Regions from separate parts of the Burkholderia stabilis genome, predicted to be linked through region 1. Evidence: riboswitches for the same ligand, from Rfam matches in the RefSeq annotation. Region 1 holds a riboswitch; the other holds the start of a gene.
What was found. Region 1 has a riboswitch for manganese ahead of BBJ41_RS29675 (sodium:calcium antiporter). Riboswitches for the same ligand answer to the same signal wherever they lie in the genome.
Positions count from the first base shown of each region.

Region 1 (7,613 bases):
GAGCAGGTCGACCGGATCTTCGAGCGCTTCTATCGCATCGATTCGTCGCGGCACGGCGCCGCAAGAAACGCCGGGCTCGGGCTCGCGATCGTCAAGTCGATCATGGAGCTGCATCGCGGCAAGGTCGAGGTCGCGAGCCGCGACGGGCGCACGACGTTCGCGCTTTACTTTCCGCGCGGCGCGCAAGGGTAAGCCGTTTGCGTCGCCCGTCGCATCGGCATGACGGCCGGTGCGACACCAGACGCGGCACGACGACCGCCGCCGCCGACCGCCTTCACTCTCCCGGCTCGCGCCGGATTTTCGCCTGGCGGCGATTGCGGTCGTTCAATATCTGGTGCCGGCGATGGTCGGTCAGCTTCTTCCAGTCGCGCGCCTCGTCGCGTGTGCGCAGGCAGCCGACACAAAAACCCGTTCGGCCGTCAAACGCGCACAGGTCGATACAGGGCGATTTCACGGCCACGGTCAGGCCACCTTCGCAGGCGTCATCACTTCGACGGTCACGTGCGACACGCCATCGAAACCCTCGATCAGCCCATGGTAGAAACGCGCGTCGCGCATCGTATCGACGGTCTCGACCGACACGATCGCGCTCATGTGGCCCGGGCCGACGCGCCACACGTGAAGATCGTTGACCTTGTCGCCAAGCGCCTCGATCGCATGACGGACGCGCGCCGCCAGCTTGCGATCGACGTTGACGTCGAGCAGGATGCCGCCCGTATCGCGCATCAGCCCGTACGACCAGTTCGCGATGACGAGTGCGCCGATAATGCCCGCGACGGGATCCATCCAGACCCAGCCGAATGCACGGGCGAGCAGCAGGCCGACGATGGCCAGCACCGACACGGCCGCGTCGGCGATCACGTGCACGTAGGCCGACCGGATGTTGTGGTCGCGATGGGCTGCCGTTTGCGAACCGTGATCGTGATGCGCGTGATGGTCATCATCGTCGTGACCATGATCGTGGTCGTGACCGTGGTCGTGCCCATGGTGATGGCCGTGCCCGTGGTGATGGCCGCCGCTCAGCAGCCACACGCTGGCGAGGTTCACCGCGAGCCCCAGCACGGCAATCGGAATCGCTTCGCCGAAGTGAATGGGCACCGGAGCCAGCAGACGCGCAACCGCCTCGTAACCGATCAGGATCGCGATCATCGCGAGCACGATCGCGCTCGTGAATCCGGCGAGATCGCCGAGCTTGCCGGTGCCGAACACGAAGCGCGGATCGTCGGCATGCTTGCGCGCATAGGTATAGGCCAGCGCGGCGATCAGCATCGCGCCCGCATGCGTCGACATGTGCAGCCCGTCGGCGACCAGCGCCAGCGACCCGAACAGCGTGCCGCCGACGATCTCGGCCACCATCATTGCCGAGCACAGGCCGATGACCATCCAGGTCCTCCGCTCGTTCTGCTCGTGTGCCGCGCCGAGGAAGATATGGTCATGCCCCGCGCCGAACGCGTCATCCCGGAAAGAATTCATGCTCTGCCCCGATTACTTGAAATAGCTATGCACCACGTCGATCAGCTGCTCGGTCGCGCTGCCTTCGTGTGCGTCGGACTCGTGCGCATCGACCAGATGCTCGCGGATGTGGTCTTCCAGCACGACGGCCAGCAAGCCGTTCATCGCGCCGCGACAACTCGTGATCAATTGCAGAACCTCGTTGCAGCCGCGCTCGTCCCGAGCGCGCGCTCGATCGCCTCGACCTGGCCCTTGATACGGCGCACGCGGTTCAGCAGCTTCTGTTTTTCCCGAACGGTATGACTCATCGACGGCTCCTGTATAGGGAAGGGGAGTATATCTCCGAAGTGCTTTCCCTATAGGGTAGAGGGGTATATTTTTTTGAGATGAAGGCTTGTCGAAAGAAATTCGCTCGGCTAGACTGCCCTTCGTCTTTGGGGAGTAGCCTGCTTTCCGTCCCCCGGAAAGCGAACGCGTCAACACACTCGGCTTCGGCCGTGGCGCGTTCGGCCTGATCGGCTTGGCGAGACCATGGGCACATCGCGTCGTTCCTGGTCGGACGTCGGCGGATGTGCCATGGTTCGTCAGCGTCCGACCACGGAGTCCCCATGTTCCTCCCCGCCTGCTCCCCGCGCTCTGCCGCCGCCCGCATCCATGCCTGCGGAGGTGCCGCATGACTTTCATGTTCCTCGAACTCGCGTTCATGCTGGTCGTGATCCTCGTGGCCGCCGAGGTTTTCACCAATGCGCTCGAACATCTGGGCGAACGTCTGAAGATTTCCGAAGGCGTGACCGGGTCGCTGTTCGCGGCCGTCGGCACCGCGCTGCCCGAAACGATGGTGCCGCTGCTCGCGCTGGCCGGCGGCACGGCGAACCAGCAAGTGAACGAGGAAATCGGCGTCGGCGCGATCCTCGGCGCGCCGCTGATGCTCGCGACGCTGACCACCTTCCTGATGACGCTCGCCGTGATCCGCTCGCGCGGGCTGCGCGGCACGATCGCGCCCGAACGCACGGGTTTCGTGCGCGACATGAACTACTTCCTCGCCGCGTTCTCGCTGGCGACCGTCGCGATGTTCGTCCCGCATCACAACTGGGCGGTGCGCGCGCTGCTCGCCGCGATGCTGGTCGGCATCTACGTGATGTACGTCGTGATGACGTTCCGCGCGTCGAACCAGCTCGTCGACGCCGGCCACGGCACCGAAGCGCCGCACGCGATGCTGCTGTCGCGCGTGGGGTTGCCGACCAACCTGGCGACGATCGCGCTGCAGCTGCTCATCGGCCTCGCACTGCTGGTCGGCGGCGCGAAGGGCTTCATTCACGGCGTGGAAGGCGTGTCGCACGTACTCGGCGTATCGGCGCTGCTGCTGTCGCTGATCATCGTGCCGATCGCGACGGAGCTGCCTGAGAAGGTCAACAGCGTGCTGTGGATTCGCCGCAAGAAGGACACGCTCGCGTTCGGCAACATCACCGGCGCGATGGTGTTCCAGGGCACGCTGCTGCCGGCGATCGGCATCATGCTGACGCCGTGGGAGCCGCGCCCCGAAGTGCTGACCGGCGTGATCATCACGCTCGCGGCGGCCGCCTGGCTGCGCATCAATGCCCGTACGCGCGGGCTCGCGATCTGGGCGCTGCTCGCGAACGGCGCGGGGTATGCGGGGTATCTGTTCCTGACGCTGGCGCGCTGAAGCGCGCAGACGCGCACGCGCGCGGACGCGGCCTTGAAAACCGCGTCCGCGCGATGCGCTTCACTGCATTGATGCGGGCAAGCAGCACCGCCCGCATCCGGACGATCAGGATGCCTTCACGAGCTTCACGATCGTCAGCGTGCCGTTGACGTTCTCGATCCGCACCTTGACCTTGTCGCCCGCATGAACCTGTTCGAGCATGGCCGCGTCCTTCGCCTTGAACGCCATCGTCATCGGCGGCATCCCGACGTTCTCGAGCGCGCCGTGCTTCAGCGTGAGCTTGCCGGTCGCGGCATCGACCTTCTTCACTTCGGCATCGGTCAGCACGGCCTTCGATTCGGCCGAACCGCCGGACGACATTTTCATGCCGGACATGTCCATGCCCGACATGTCGCCGGACGCAAAGGCAGGCAAGGCAAATGCGCCGATCGCGAGCGCGGTGACGGTAACGGTAACGGTGGTGACAATCGACTTCTTCATTGAGACTCTCCGGTTGGGGTGGATGGCACGTTCATGCCGTGAGGAACTGCATCGGAATGCCGCGCACGGCTCGCGCTTCGCACACGACGGCGCTGAAGCAGAAGCCACGCGGCGGGAATGACGAACATCGACAGCAGCGGCGCGGTGACCATGCCGCCGACCATCGGCGCGGCGATGCGCTGCATCACTTCGGAACCGGCGCCGTGCCCGACCATGATCGGCACGAGGCCGGCCAGCACGACGGCAACCGTCATCGCCTTGGGCCGCACGCGCAGTACCGCGCCTTCGCGAATCGCGTCGAGCAGCAGCGCATCGGTCAGCGGTTCGCCGTCGTCGAGCCGGCGCTTCAGCGCGCCCTTCAGGTACAGCAGCATCACGACGCCGAATTCGGCGGCCACGCCCGCGAGCGCGATGAACCCCACCGACGTCGCGACGGACACCGCGTGGCCGAGCCCCCACACGAGCCAGAATCCGCCGACCAGCGCGAACGGCACCGTCGACATCAGCAGCAGCGCGTCGGCGGCGGAGCCGAACGTGAGGAACAGCAGCACGAAGATCACGACGAGCGTCACCGGCACGACGGTGCGCAGCGTGGCCGCCGCGCGTTCGAGATACTCGAACTGCCCCGACCACGCGATCGAATAGCCGGGCGGCAATACGACCTGCTGCGCGACCGCCTGCTGCATCGCGCGAACCGCCGTGCGCAGGTCGGTGCCGCGAAGGTCGACGTACACGTAACCGGACAGGCGCGCGTTCTCGCTGCGGATCATCGGCGGGCCGTCGGCGATCGTGATGCGCGCGACGTCGCCCAGGCGGATCTGCGCGCCGCGCGCGGTGACGACCGGCAACTGCCGCAGGTTTTCGAGCGAATCGCGGATCTCGCGCGGGTAGCGGATGTTGATCGGGAAGCGCTCGCGCCCCGCGATCACTTCGCCGACGTCCTCGCCGCCGACCGCCGACGACACGACCGACTGGATATCGGCAACCGACAGCCCGTAGCGCGCGGCGGCGAGCCGGTCGATGTCGACGTCGATGTAGCGGCCGCCGTTCAGCCGTTCCGCGAGCGCGGACGTCACGCCCGGCACGTGCTTCACGGCCGCCTCGACCTGCGTCGCGATCGCGTCGATCCCCGTCAGGTCCGGCCCGGAGATCTTCACGCCGACCGGCGTCTTGATGCCGGTGGACAGCATGTCGAGCCGGTTGCGGATCGGCGGCACCCACACGTTCGACAGGCCCGGCACCTTCACCGTGCGATCGAGTTCGTCGACAAGCTTCTCCGGCGTCATGCCGGGCCGCCATGCATTGCGCGGCTTGAAGCGGATCGTCGTCTCGAACATCTCGAGCGGCGCCGGGTCGGTCGCCGTATCCGCGCGCCCCGACTTGCCGAACACCGTATCGACTTCGGGCACGGTCTTGATCAGCCGGTCGGTCTGCTGCAGCAGCTCGCTCGCCTTGTCGGCCGAGATGCCGGGCAGCGCGGTCGGCATGTACAGCAAATCGCCTTCGTCGAGCGGCGGCATGAATTCGCCGCCGAGCCGCGACACCGGCACCGCCGTCAGCACGAGCGCGACGACCGCGACGCCGATCGCGAACCACGGGCGCCGCAGCGTCGCTTCGAGCAGCGGCCGGTACAGGCGGATCAGCACGCGGTTGATCGGGTTTGCGTGCTCGTGCGGAATGCGCCCGCGCACGAGATACCCCATCAGCACGGGCACCAGCGTGACCGACAGCCCGGCTGCCGCGGCGATCGTGTAGGTCTTCGTGAACGCGAGCGGCGCGAACAGCTTGCCCTCCTGCCCTTCCAGCGAAAACACCGGAATGAACGACAGCGTGATGATCAGCAGCGAGAAGAACAGCGCCGGCCCGACTTCCGCGGCCGACGCCGCGACGAGCTCCCAGCGCCGCGCATTCGTCATTGGCTCGCCGGGATGCGCGTGGTCGTATGCCTCGAGATGCTTGTGCGCGTTCTCGATCATCACGATCGCCGCGTCGATCATCGCGCCGATCGCGATCGCGATCCCGCCCAGCGACATCAGGTTCGCGTTCACGCCCTGGTAGCGCATCACGATGAACGCTGCCAGCACGCCGAGCGGCAGCGACAAGATCGCGACGAACGCGCTGCGCAGATGGAACAGGAACACCGCGCAGACGATGCCGACGATGATGAATTCCTCGATCAACTTGTCCTTCAGGTTGCCCACCGCGCGCTCGATCAGCTGCGAGCGGTCGTAGGTCGTGACGATCTCGACGCCGGGCGGCAGCGAACGCTTCAGGTCGGCGAGCTTCGCCTTCACCGCGTCGATCGTCGTGAGCGCGTTCTTGCCCGAACGCATCACGACGACGCCGCCCGTCACTTCGCCCTGCCCGTTCAGCTCCGCGATCCCGCGCCGCATCGCCGGGCCGACCTGGATGCGCGCGACGTCGCCGAGCAGCACCGGCGTGCCGGCGGCGTCCGTGCGCAACACGACGTGCCGGAAATCGTCGAGCGTGCGCAGGTAGCCGGATGAACGCACCATGTACTCCGACTCGGCCAGCTCAACGACCGAGCCGCCGGACGCCTGGTTGGCCTTGCCGAGCGCATCCGCGACCGCCTGTTGCGTGATCCCGTAAGCGCGCAGCCTGTCGGGATCGAGCACGACCTGGTACTGGCGCACCATGCCGCCGATGCTCGCGACTTCCGATACGTCCGGCACCGCCTTCAGCTCGAACTTCAGGAACCAGTCGTTGAGCGCGCGCAGTTGCCCGAGGTCGTGATGGCCGGTGCGATCGACGAGCGCGTATTCGTACACCCAGCCGACGCCGGTCGCATCCGGCCCGAGCGACACGGTCGCGCCGGCCGGCAGCCGGCTCTGCACCTGGCTCAGGTATTCGAGCACGCGCGAACGCGCCCAGTACGGATCGGTGTGGTCGTCGAACAGCACGTAGACGAACGCGTCGCCGAACGACGAATACGCGCGGACGGTTTTCGCGCCCGGCACGCCGAGCAGCGTCGTCGTCAGCGGATAGGTGACCTGATCCTCGACCACCTGCGGCGCCTTGCCCGGATACGACGCTTTCACGATCACCTGCGTGTCGGACAGGTCGGGCAGCGCATCGAGCGGCGTCTGCCGCAGCGAATGCACGCCCCACGCGGCGATCAGCACGGTGGCGAGCAGCACCAGGAAGCGGTTGCGGACGGACCAGCGAATGACGTGCGCGATCATCGTTCGCCTCCCTGCGGCTCGACCTTCGTCAGCCGATAGCCGTCGTCGGTCTGCGTGAACGCGAAGCGCACCGTCTCGCCCGGCTTCACGTCCGGGAACGCCTGCGCGGATGGCTTGCCGAACGCCATCGTCATCGCACCCCAGCCGAGCGCCGGCACGGGCTGATGCGAGAACGTGATGTCGTCGGCCGTGACCTTCTCGACCTTGCCGGTGGTTTCATAGACCGGCGCCGCTGCTGCCGTGGAGGACGATGCCGCGGCGGCCGTTCCCGGCGCGCTCGCACCGGCCGCACGCTCCAGCCGCGGCAGCACGCTCTTCAGGCTCGCCTCGGAATCGATCAGGAACTGCCCCGATGCGACGACCGTGTCGCCCTCGTTCAACCCGCCGAGCACTTCCGTGTCGCCACCGACGTCGTTGCCCGTCGTCACCGACACCGGCTGAAGCCTGCCGTCGCCGTTCTTCACGATGACGATCGTGCGCTTGCCGGTCGCGATCACCGCTTCGGACGGCACCAGCAGGCGCGCGACGGTTTCCTTCGCGGCGACGCGCACGCGCATCAGCATGCCGGGCGTGAGCTTGAGCGTCGCATTGTCGATCTCCACGCGCGCCTGCAGCGTGCGGCTCTCCGTGCTGATGCCGGGCAGCACTTCGCGGATGCGCCCGGTGAAGTGCCGCGCCGGATCGCCCGCGAACGTCGCGTCGACCGGCATGCCCGGCTGCACGTTCAGCGCGAGCGCTTCCGGCACTTCGACGATCAGCCACAGCGTCGACAGCCCGGCGATCTTCGCGAGTGT
Region 1 covers NZ_CP016443.1:2,643,432-2,651,044, reverse strand. Annotated here, with positions in the region: gene BBJ41_RS29695 (heavy metal sensor histidine kinase) at 1-192, shown strand, start outside; gene BBJ41_RS29690 (DUF1289 domain-containing protein) at 275-460, opposite strand; gene dmeF (CDF family Co(II)/Ni(II) efflux transporter DmeF) at 463-1,473, opposite strand; partial or broken gene BBJ41_RS29680 (metal/formaldehyde-sensitive transcriptional repressor) at 1,486-1,760, opposite strand; yybP-ykoY riboswitch at 1,877-2,045, shown strand; gene BBJ41_RS29675 (sodium:calcium antiporter) at 2,126-3,136, shown strand; gene BBJ41_RS29670 (copper-binding protein) at 3,242-3,616, opposite strand; gene BBJ41_RS29665 (efflux RND transporter permease subunit) at 3,613-6,819, opposite strand; gene BBJ41_RS29660 (efflux RND transporter periplasmic adaptor subunit) at 6,816-7,613, opposite strand, start outside.

Region 2 (7,613 bases), on a different replicon from region 1:
GCGATCGCCGCGGCCGGCGGCGTCGGCACGGCCGCGCGACACCTGTCGATCCAGATGAATCCGGGCTTCAGCTGCGGCTTCGACACGCTGCAGCCGATCGTCGACAGCCTGCCGCCCGCGCAGTGGTTCCCCGGCATGTTCAAGGTCGCCGGGCTGTGCGAAACCGTCTATCCGCCGATCCTCGGCATCCTGCTGCCCGGCTGGTCGCTGATCGGCTTCGCCGCGATCCTGCTTGCCGTCGTCGCGAGCCTCTGGCGCCATCGCCGCAAGCTCGTGGCCTGACCGGCCGACCGGTTTCGCGCCGCCTCGCGTGCGGCCCGATCAGTCGCGCCGCGCACCGTCGGCGCGCCATTGCCCGGCCCCGCCAGGCGCTTTCGCCGGCAGCGCCGGCCGGCTGCACCAGGCCGGCCGCGTGTAAACACCTACCCCGCCGCCGCCCGGATTTCCGGGCCGGCGCGCGTCGCGCGACTTCCGCGCCCACGCCCCGCCACGCAAGCGTTTCGGCCCGATGTACACGCATCGATGCCCCGATCCCGCGCGGCGGGCCTATGATCGACATGATCGCCTCCTGATAGCCCGGATCACCGCCCGGCAATGTTCCCGCTGCCTCGCGGTGCTATCTTCGCGACTGGATGGCGATCTACGTGCGCGAGGCCAGGCGGTCTCACCACCCCTGCGTAACGCGCGCCCGATCCGCAATGTCGAGTGAATTCATCATGACAACGCAAACCATCCGCATCCGTCACCCTCATGGCGTCCGCGTGTCCCGCGGTGCCGTTCGCGCGCGCATCCGGCGCGCTGCCGCCGCACCGCATCAGCCGTGCGGCCGGCCTGCCCCGCTCCCGTCCGTTCTCGTTGCCGCCGCGTCCGCCAGCCCGCGCCGCGTGTCGTGCCGCGTCGTTTCGAACGGAGCGCGCTGATGGAAGCCTGGCTCGGCGATCTGCAGCAACTTCTCGCGCACGGCGAAGCGGCCGTGCTCGTGACGGTCGCGCACACCGACGGCTCCGCGCCGCGCGAAGCCGGCACCAAGATGCTCGTCACGCGTGACATGGCCCGCCATACGATCGGCGGCGGTCATCTGGAATGGAAGGCGATCGAAACCGCCCGGCATCTGCTGAAGGATGGCGCGCACGTATCCCACGCGCGCAGGCTCGAACGGTTCGCGCTTGGCCCGAGCCTCGGCCAGTGTTGCGGCGGCGCGGTCGTGCTCGCATTCGAGCGGCTCGACGTCGGTGATCTCGGCTGGATCATGTCGCTCGCGAAACGCGTCGCGGCGGGCGCCGCGACCGTGCGTAGCGTATCATTCGGCCCCTCGCCGGGCGCGCCGCTGCTGAGCGAGCCCGAATCGCCGGCCGCGCGTGCCGATTGCCTGTTGTGGGAAACCGGCGGCGTATCGCTGATGACCGAAACGATCGCGCCGTATGCGTTCCCCGTCATGCTGTTCGGCGCCGGGCACATCGGCACCGCGCTCGTGAAGGTGCTCGCGACGCTGCCGTGCCACGTGCGCTGGATCGACGGGCCTGACGCGGTGTTCCCGCCGGCGCAAGCGCTCGCCGGCATCGGCAATCTCGCGATCGACGCGGCCGCTGCCCCGGCCGACGCCGTCGACACGGCGCCGCCGCAGTCCTACTTCGTCGTGATGACGCACGACCACGCACTCGATTTCGTGCTGGCCGAGCGCATCCTGCGACGCGGCGACTACGCCTACTTCGGGATGACCGGCTCGCACGCGAAACGTGCGCAGTTCGATCATCGCCTCGCGGCGATCGGCATCGACCCGGCCCAGGTCGCGCGAATGCGCTGCCCGATCGGTGTCGAAGGCATCATCGACAAGGCGCCCGAAGTGATCGCGATCTCGGTGGCTGCGCAGTTGCTGCAGGCCGTCGAGGCGAACGCGCCCGCGCTGGCTTCCCCTACACACTGACCGACCAAGAACGACGCCATGACCCCGACATTCAAGGACAAGATTGCCCGCGCGCCGAAAGCGGAGCTGCACATCCATATCGAAGGCTCGCTCGAGCCCGAACTGATTTTCGCGCTCGCGCAGCGCAACGGCGTGAAGCTCGCGTACGACTCGATCGACGCGCTGCGCGCGGCGTACGCGTTCACCGACCTGCAGTCGTTCCTCGACATCTATTACGCAGGCGCGAGCGTGCTGCTGACCGAGCAGGATTTCTACGACATGACGGCCGCGTACTGCGAACGCGCGCTGGCCGACCACGTCGCCCATACCGAGCTGTTCTTCGACCCCCAGACGCACACCGAGCGCGGCGTGCCGATCGAGACGGTCGTCGCCGGCATCGAACGCGCACTCGCCGATGCCGAGCAGCGCGGGCTGTCGAGCAAGCTGATCCTGTGTTTCCTGCGCCACTTGTCCGAAGAGGACGCGCTCGCGACGTTCGAATCCGCATTGCCGCTGTTCGAGCGCTATCGCCATCGCCTGATCGGCGTGGGCCTCGATTCGTCCGAGCTCGGCCATCCGCCGACGAAATTCGCGCGCGTGTTCGAAAAAGCGCGTGCGCTCGGGCTGAAGCTCGTCGCGCATGCGGGCGAGGAAGGCCCGCCCGCCTACATCTATGAAGCACTCGACGTGCTGAAGGTCGACCGGATCGACCATGGCGTGCGCAGCATCGAGGACGCGGCGCTCGTCGAGCGCCTCGCCGCGACGCGCACGGCGCTCACCGTGTGCCCGCTGTCGAACCTGAAGCTGTGCGTGTTCGACGACATGGCGAAGCACACGCTGAAGGCGCTGCTCGATCGCGGCGTCGCCGTGACGATCAACTCCGACGATCCGGCCTATTTCGGCGGCTACGTCAACGAAAACTACTTCGCGACGGTCGCGGGGCTGCAGCTCACGGATGCCGAAGTCCATGCGGTGATCCGCAACGGCTTCGAGGCGTCGTTCGTCGAACCGGCGCAACGCGACGCGCTGATCGCGCGCCTCGACGCGTACTGGCAGGCCGCGTGACGGCTGGCATCGAGGTGCGCTAGACAGATGAAACACGGCAACGGCATCCGCTTCGCGAACTCCGGTCCGGCATTGCGCCGGGCGGGTCGCGTGCGTCTGTATGCGCCAGGCATGAACGCGCGCCGCTCGGGCGTCGCACGCGTGGCGGCGAAGCTGTTCGTCGCCGCCCGCCGGCGCCTGCTGCCGTGGCTTGCCATGCCGTTCGCCGCCGCATCGATCGCGATCGCCAGCGCAGGCAGGTTCGCCGGCAGTCACGCGCCGGCGGCCGCCACGTTCGCCCGCGCAATCGCCTCCGGCCGTGCCGCACACAGCGTGGCGCGGTCACTCGCGAAACGCCGCCCCGCCCCCGCGCGGGCGTCGCCATCCATGCCGTCGCCCGCGCGGCGTCGCTCGCTTTCTTCTGTTCGCCTTACCTTGATGCAGGACCATTCGTCATGACGCAAACCGCTTTTCGTTCCCAACTGCTGACCTTCAACGGCGACCCGGCACAATCGAGCCAGGCCGCGAACTACGAGACCGACGGCCTCCTGATCGTCGACGACGGCAAGGTCGTCGCGGCCGGCCCGTATGCGCAGCTCGCCGCGACGCTCGCGCGCGACGCGATCGTCCATGACCTGCGCGACAAGCTGATCGTGCCCGGCTTCATCGACACGCACATCCACTATCCGCAGACGGACATGATCGCGTCGCCGGCGCCGGGCCTGTTGCCGTGGCTCGACAAGTACACGTTCCCGACCGAGCGCCAGTTCGGCGACCCCGAGCATGCGCGCGAAGTCGCCGACTTCTTCGTCGACGAACTGCTCGCCTGCGGCACGACGAGCGCGCTCGTCTACTGCACGGTGCACAAGCAGTCGGCCGATGCGCTGTTCGCGGCGAGCGACGCGCGCGACCTGCGGATGATCGCGGGCAAGGTGCTGATGGACCGCAACTGCCCCGAATTCCTGCGCGACACCGCGCAATCGGGTTACGACGACAGCGCCGAGCTGATCGGCCGCTGGCACGGCAAGGGCCGCCAGATGTACGCGCTCACGCCGCGTTTCGCACCGACCTCGACCGAGGCACAGCTCGAAGCGTGCGGCGAACTCGCGCGCCGCCATCCGGACGTGTTCGTGCAGAGCCACGTCGCGGAAAACGTCGACGAGGTGAAATGGGTGGCCGAGCTGTTCCCCGGCCATCGCAGCTATCTCGACATCTACGACCGCTACGGGCTGCTGCGTCCGCGCGCGGTGTACGGCCACTGCATCCACCTCGACGACGAGGACCGCCGCCGGATGGCCGAGACGCGCACCGTCGTCGCGCACTGCCCGACGTCGAACTTCTTCCTCGGCAGCGGGCTGTTCGATTTCGACAAGGCCGGCGAACACGACGTGCCCGTCACGCTCGCGACCGACGTCGGCGGCGGCACGTCGTTCTCGATGCTGCAGACGATGAACGAAGCGCACAAGGTTGCGCGGCTGTCGGGCCACCACCTGACCGCGACGCGGATGTTCTGGCTCGCGACGGCCGGCGCCGCGCAGGCGCTCGACCTCGCCGACACGGTCGGCACGCTCGAGCCGCGCACCGAGGCCGACTTCGTCGTGCTCGATCCGCAGGCCACGCCGCTGCTCGCGCGCCGCACGAAGCGCGCGGATTCGCTCGAGGAACTGCTGTTCGCGTTCGCGCTGCTCGGCGACGACCGCGCGGTGTACCGCACCTATGCGGCCGGCGCACTCGTCCACGAACGCGGCGCCGCACGCCGCTCCGCAGCCGCGTAACGGCCCGCCGGGCACCGTCCCGGCGTGCGCGGGCATCCGCCGCCGCGCATGCCGGGCCGCCGAAGGCGCCACGCGCCCGGTGTTTCCCGCCACGCCGCGAGGCCGCTTTCCCGCGCGCGACGCGCCGTGCTAGAATTCGCCGCTCATTGGGGAGTAGCCGCTCCGCTCGATGCCTCGCGCCAACGGCGCGCATCGTGACGGAGGCGTCCGTCAACAGACTTGGCCGTTCGTTCGGCCATGGCGGACGCAGCCACCTAGGCCTGGCGAGACCGATGGTTCACAGTGCGCCGCATCAGGGCCCGGCGCGCCGTGGATCGTCGCTCGCACGCACAACATCGGCCCGCGGAACCCCACACGTGTCCCAAGCCTTCCTGATCTCCACCGGCGCCGTCGCCCTCGCTGAAATCGGCGACAAGACCCAACTGCTTTCCCTCGTGCTGGCCGCGCGTTATCGCAAGCCGGTGCCGATCATCCTCGGCGTGCTCGTCGCGACGCTCGTCAATCACGGTTTCGCAGGCGCGCTCGGCGAATGGCTCGGCGCGCTCGTCACGCCGTCGATCATGCGCTGGGCGCTCGCATTCTCGTTCATCGCGATGGGGTTGTGGATCCTCGTGCCGGACAAGCTCGATGCCGACGAAGCCAACGCCAACCGCTCGCGGCTCGGCGTGTTCGGCGCGACCCTCGTGGCGTTCTTCCTCGCGGAGATGGGCGACAAGACGCAGATCGCGACCGTCGCGCTGGCCGCGCGCTTTCAGGACTATATCGGCGTCGTGGCCGGCACGACGTTCGGGATGATGCTCGCGAACGTGCCCGCGATCCTGCTCGGCGACCGCTTCGCGCACCGCCTGCCGACGAAGCTCGTGCACGGGATCGCGGCCGTGCTGTTCGTGGTGCTCGGCGCGCTGGCGCTGCTCGGTATCGGGGTCTGACGGACGGATGTAGCCGGCGCGGCCGGGCGGCCGCGCCGATGCGGGCGCTGCGTTACTTCGCGACCGCCGCGCCCGACGCCGGGGGAGCCGGCACCGCGCGCTCGTTGGCGGCCGGCGCCGCCGGCCCGCCGCGCTTGTCGACCGGCAACCGGACCGAACGGACCGAGCCGTTCGACAGCGGGAAATCGGCGAGCGCGCTGCGGGCGAGGAACGGCATCGCATACAGCAGCGTGCCGTTGTCGCCGGTCGTACGCGCGGACACGTTGTAGACCTCCTTGCCCGTTGCGCGCTCGGTGATGCGGATGCCGAGCGTGTAGTCGAACACCTGATACGTCTGCGCGACGTAGCCGGCCGGCATCGGCCCCCAGGGGCCCCACGGACCCCACGGCCCGCGCCGCCAGTACGGCCCGGGCGCGAACCACGGATCGTAGTAGACCGGCTGCGGCACCGTCACGAGATCGCTGCCGACCGTGTAGGTCAGCCCGACGAGATACCGCGCCTGCGCCTGCGGCACCTGCCGGAACGCATACGCGGACAGCTCGCTCGCGACGATCGGCTCGTAGGTCGATTGCTCGATACTGTTTTTCTGCGCATCGGTGCGCGTGAACGCATAGGTGCGTGTCGCGTCGCTGCCGCTCCAGTCGGAGAAGGCCGTGACCTGGGTCGTCACGTAGCTGGTGCAGCCGGTCAGCAGCGCCACGCACAGCACCGCCGCCCAGCCCGCACCGCGTTGAATCCATTCGCGTTTCATGTTGATCCTCGTCGATCCGTCACCCATCCGTCGCACCGCGCGAACCGGACGGGATGCCGATAATACGCGGACTGCCGGAACCGGTAAAAAGTTCGCCCGGCACGCAGCCGCAAGGCTTTGTACAATGGCCCGGTTCGCCCGGCCCGTGCCGCGGGCCCGTCCCCCACTCCACCGATCTCGACGACCATGTCCGACAACGCTTCCTCCACCGTGATCCGCCGCGCCGACTACACGCCGCCGGCCTTCCTCATCGATTCCGTCGCGCTCGAATTCGATCTCGCACCGGCCCGCACGATCGTCAGGAATACGATGCGCGTGCGCCGCAATCCGGATGCCGCGCCGGCGCCGCACCTGGAACTGCTGGGCGAGGCGCTCGAATTCCTCGGCGCACGGCTGGACGGCGCGCCGCACGGCGCCGTGCGCGCGCACGAGCACGGGCTGACCGTCGAGAACGTCCCCGATGCGTTCGAGCTGACGCTCGAAAGCGCATGCGCGCCCGACCAGAATACGACGCTGTCGGGCCTCTACGTGTCGAGCGGCAACTTCTTCACGCAGTGCGAAGCCGAGGGCTTTCGCCGCATCACCTACTTCCTCGACCGTCCCGACGTGATGGCGTCGTACACGGTCACGCTGCGCGCCGACAAGGCCGCTTACCCGGTGCTGCTGTCGAACGGCAACCTCGTCGATTCGGGCGACCTGCCCGACGGCCGTCACTTCGCGAAGTGGGAAGACCCGTTCCGCAAGCCGAGCTACCTGTTCGCGCTCGTCGCGGGCAAGCTCGTCGCGATCGAGGAAAAGATCACGAGCGGCTCCGGCAAGGAAAAGCTGCTGCAGGTGTGGGTCGAACCGGCCGATCTCGACAAGACGCGTCACGCGATGGATTCGCTGATCCACTCGATCCGCTGGGACGAAAAGCGCTTCGGCCTCGAGCTCGATCTCGACCGCTTCATGATCGTCGCGGTCGGCGATTTCAACATGGGCGCGATGGAAAACAAGGGGCTCAACATCTTCAACACGAAGTACGTGCTGGCGAACCCCGAAACCGCGACCGACACCGATTTCGCGAACATCGAATCGGTGGTCGGCCACGAGTATTTCCACAACTGGACCGGCAACCGCGTGACCTGCCGCGACTGGTTCCAGCTGAGCCTGAAGGAAGGCCTGACCGTGTTCCGCGACCAGGAATTCTCGGCCGACATGGCCGCGGGCGA
Region 2 covers NZ_CP016442.1:1,517,696-1,525,308, forward strand. Annotated here, with positions in the region: gene BBJ41_RS07055 (disulfide bond formation protein B) at 1-282, shown strand, start outside; gene xdhC (xanthine dehydrogenase accessory protein XdhC) at 920-1,924, shown strand; gene BBJ41_RS07065 (adenosine deaminase) at 1,943-2,968, shown strand; gene BBJ41_RS07070 (hypothetical protein) at 2,996-3,406, shown strand; gene guaD (guanine deaminase) at 3,403-4,722, shown strand; yybP-ykoY riboswitch at 4,859-5,001, shown strand; gene BBJ41_RS07080 (TMEM165/GDT1 family protein) at 5,079-5,651, shown strand; gene BBJ41_RS07085 (DUF4136 domain-containing protein) at 5,704-6,402, opposite strand; gene pepN (aminopeptidase N) at 6,589-7,613, shown strand, end outside.
Region 2: linked by a shared signal. The riboswitch ahead of BBJ41_RS07080 (TMEM165/GDT1 family protein) and the one ahead of BBJ41_RS29675 (sodium:calcium antiporter) in region 1 are both predicted to bind manganese.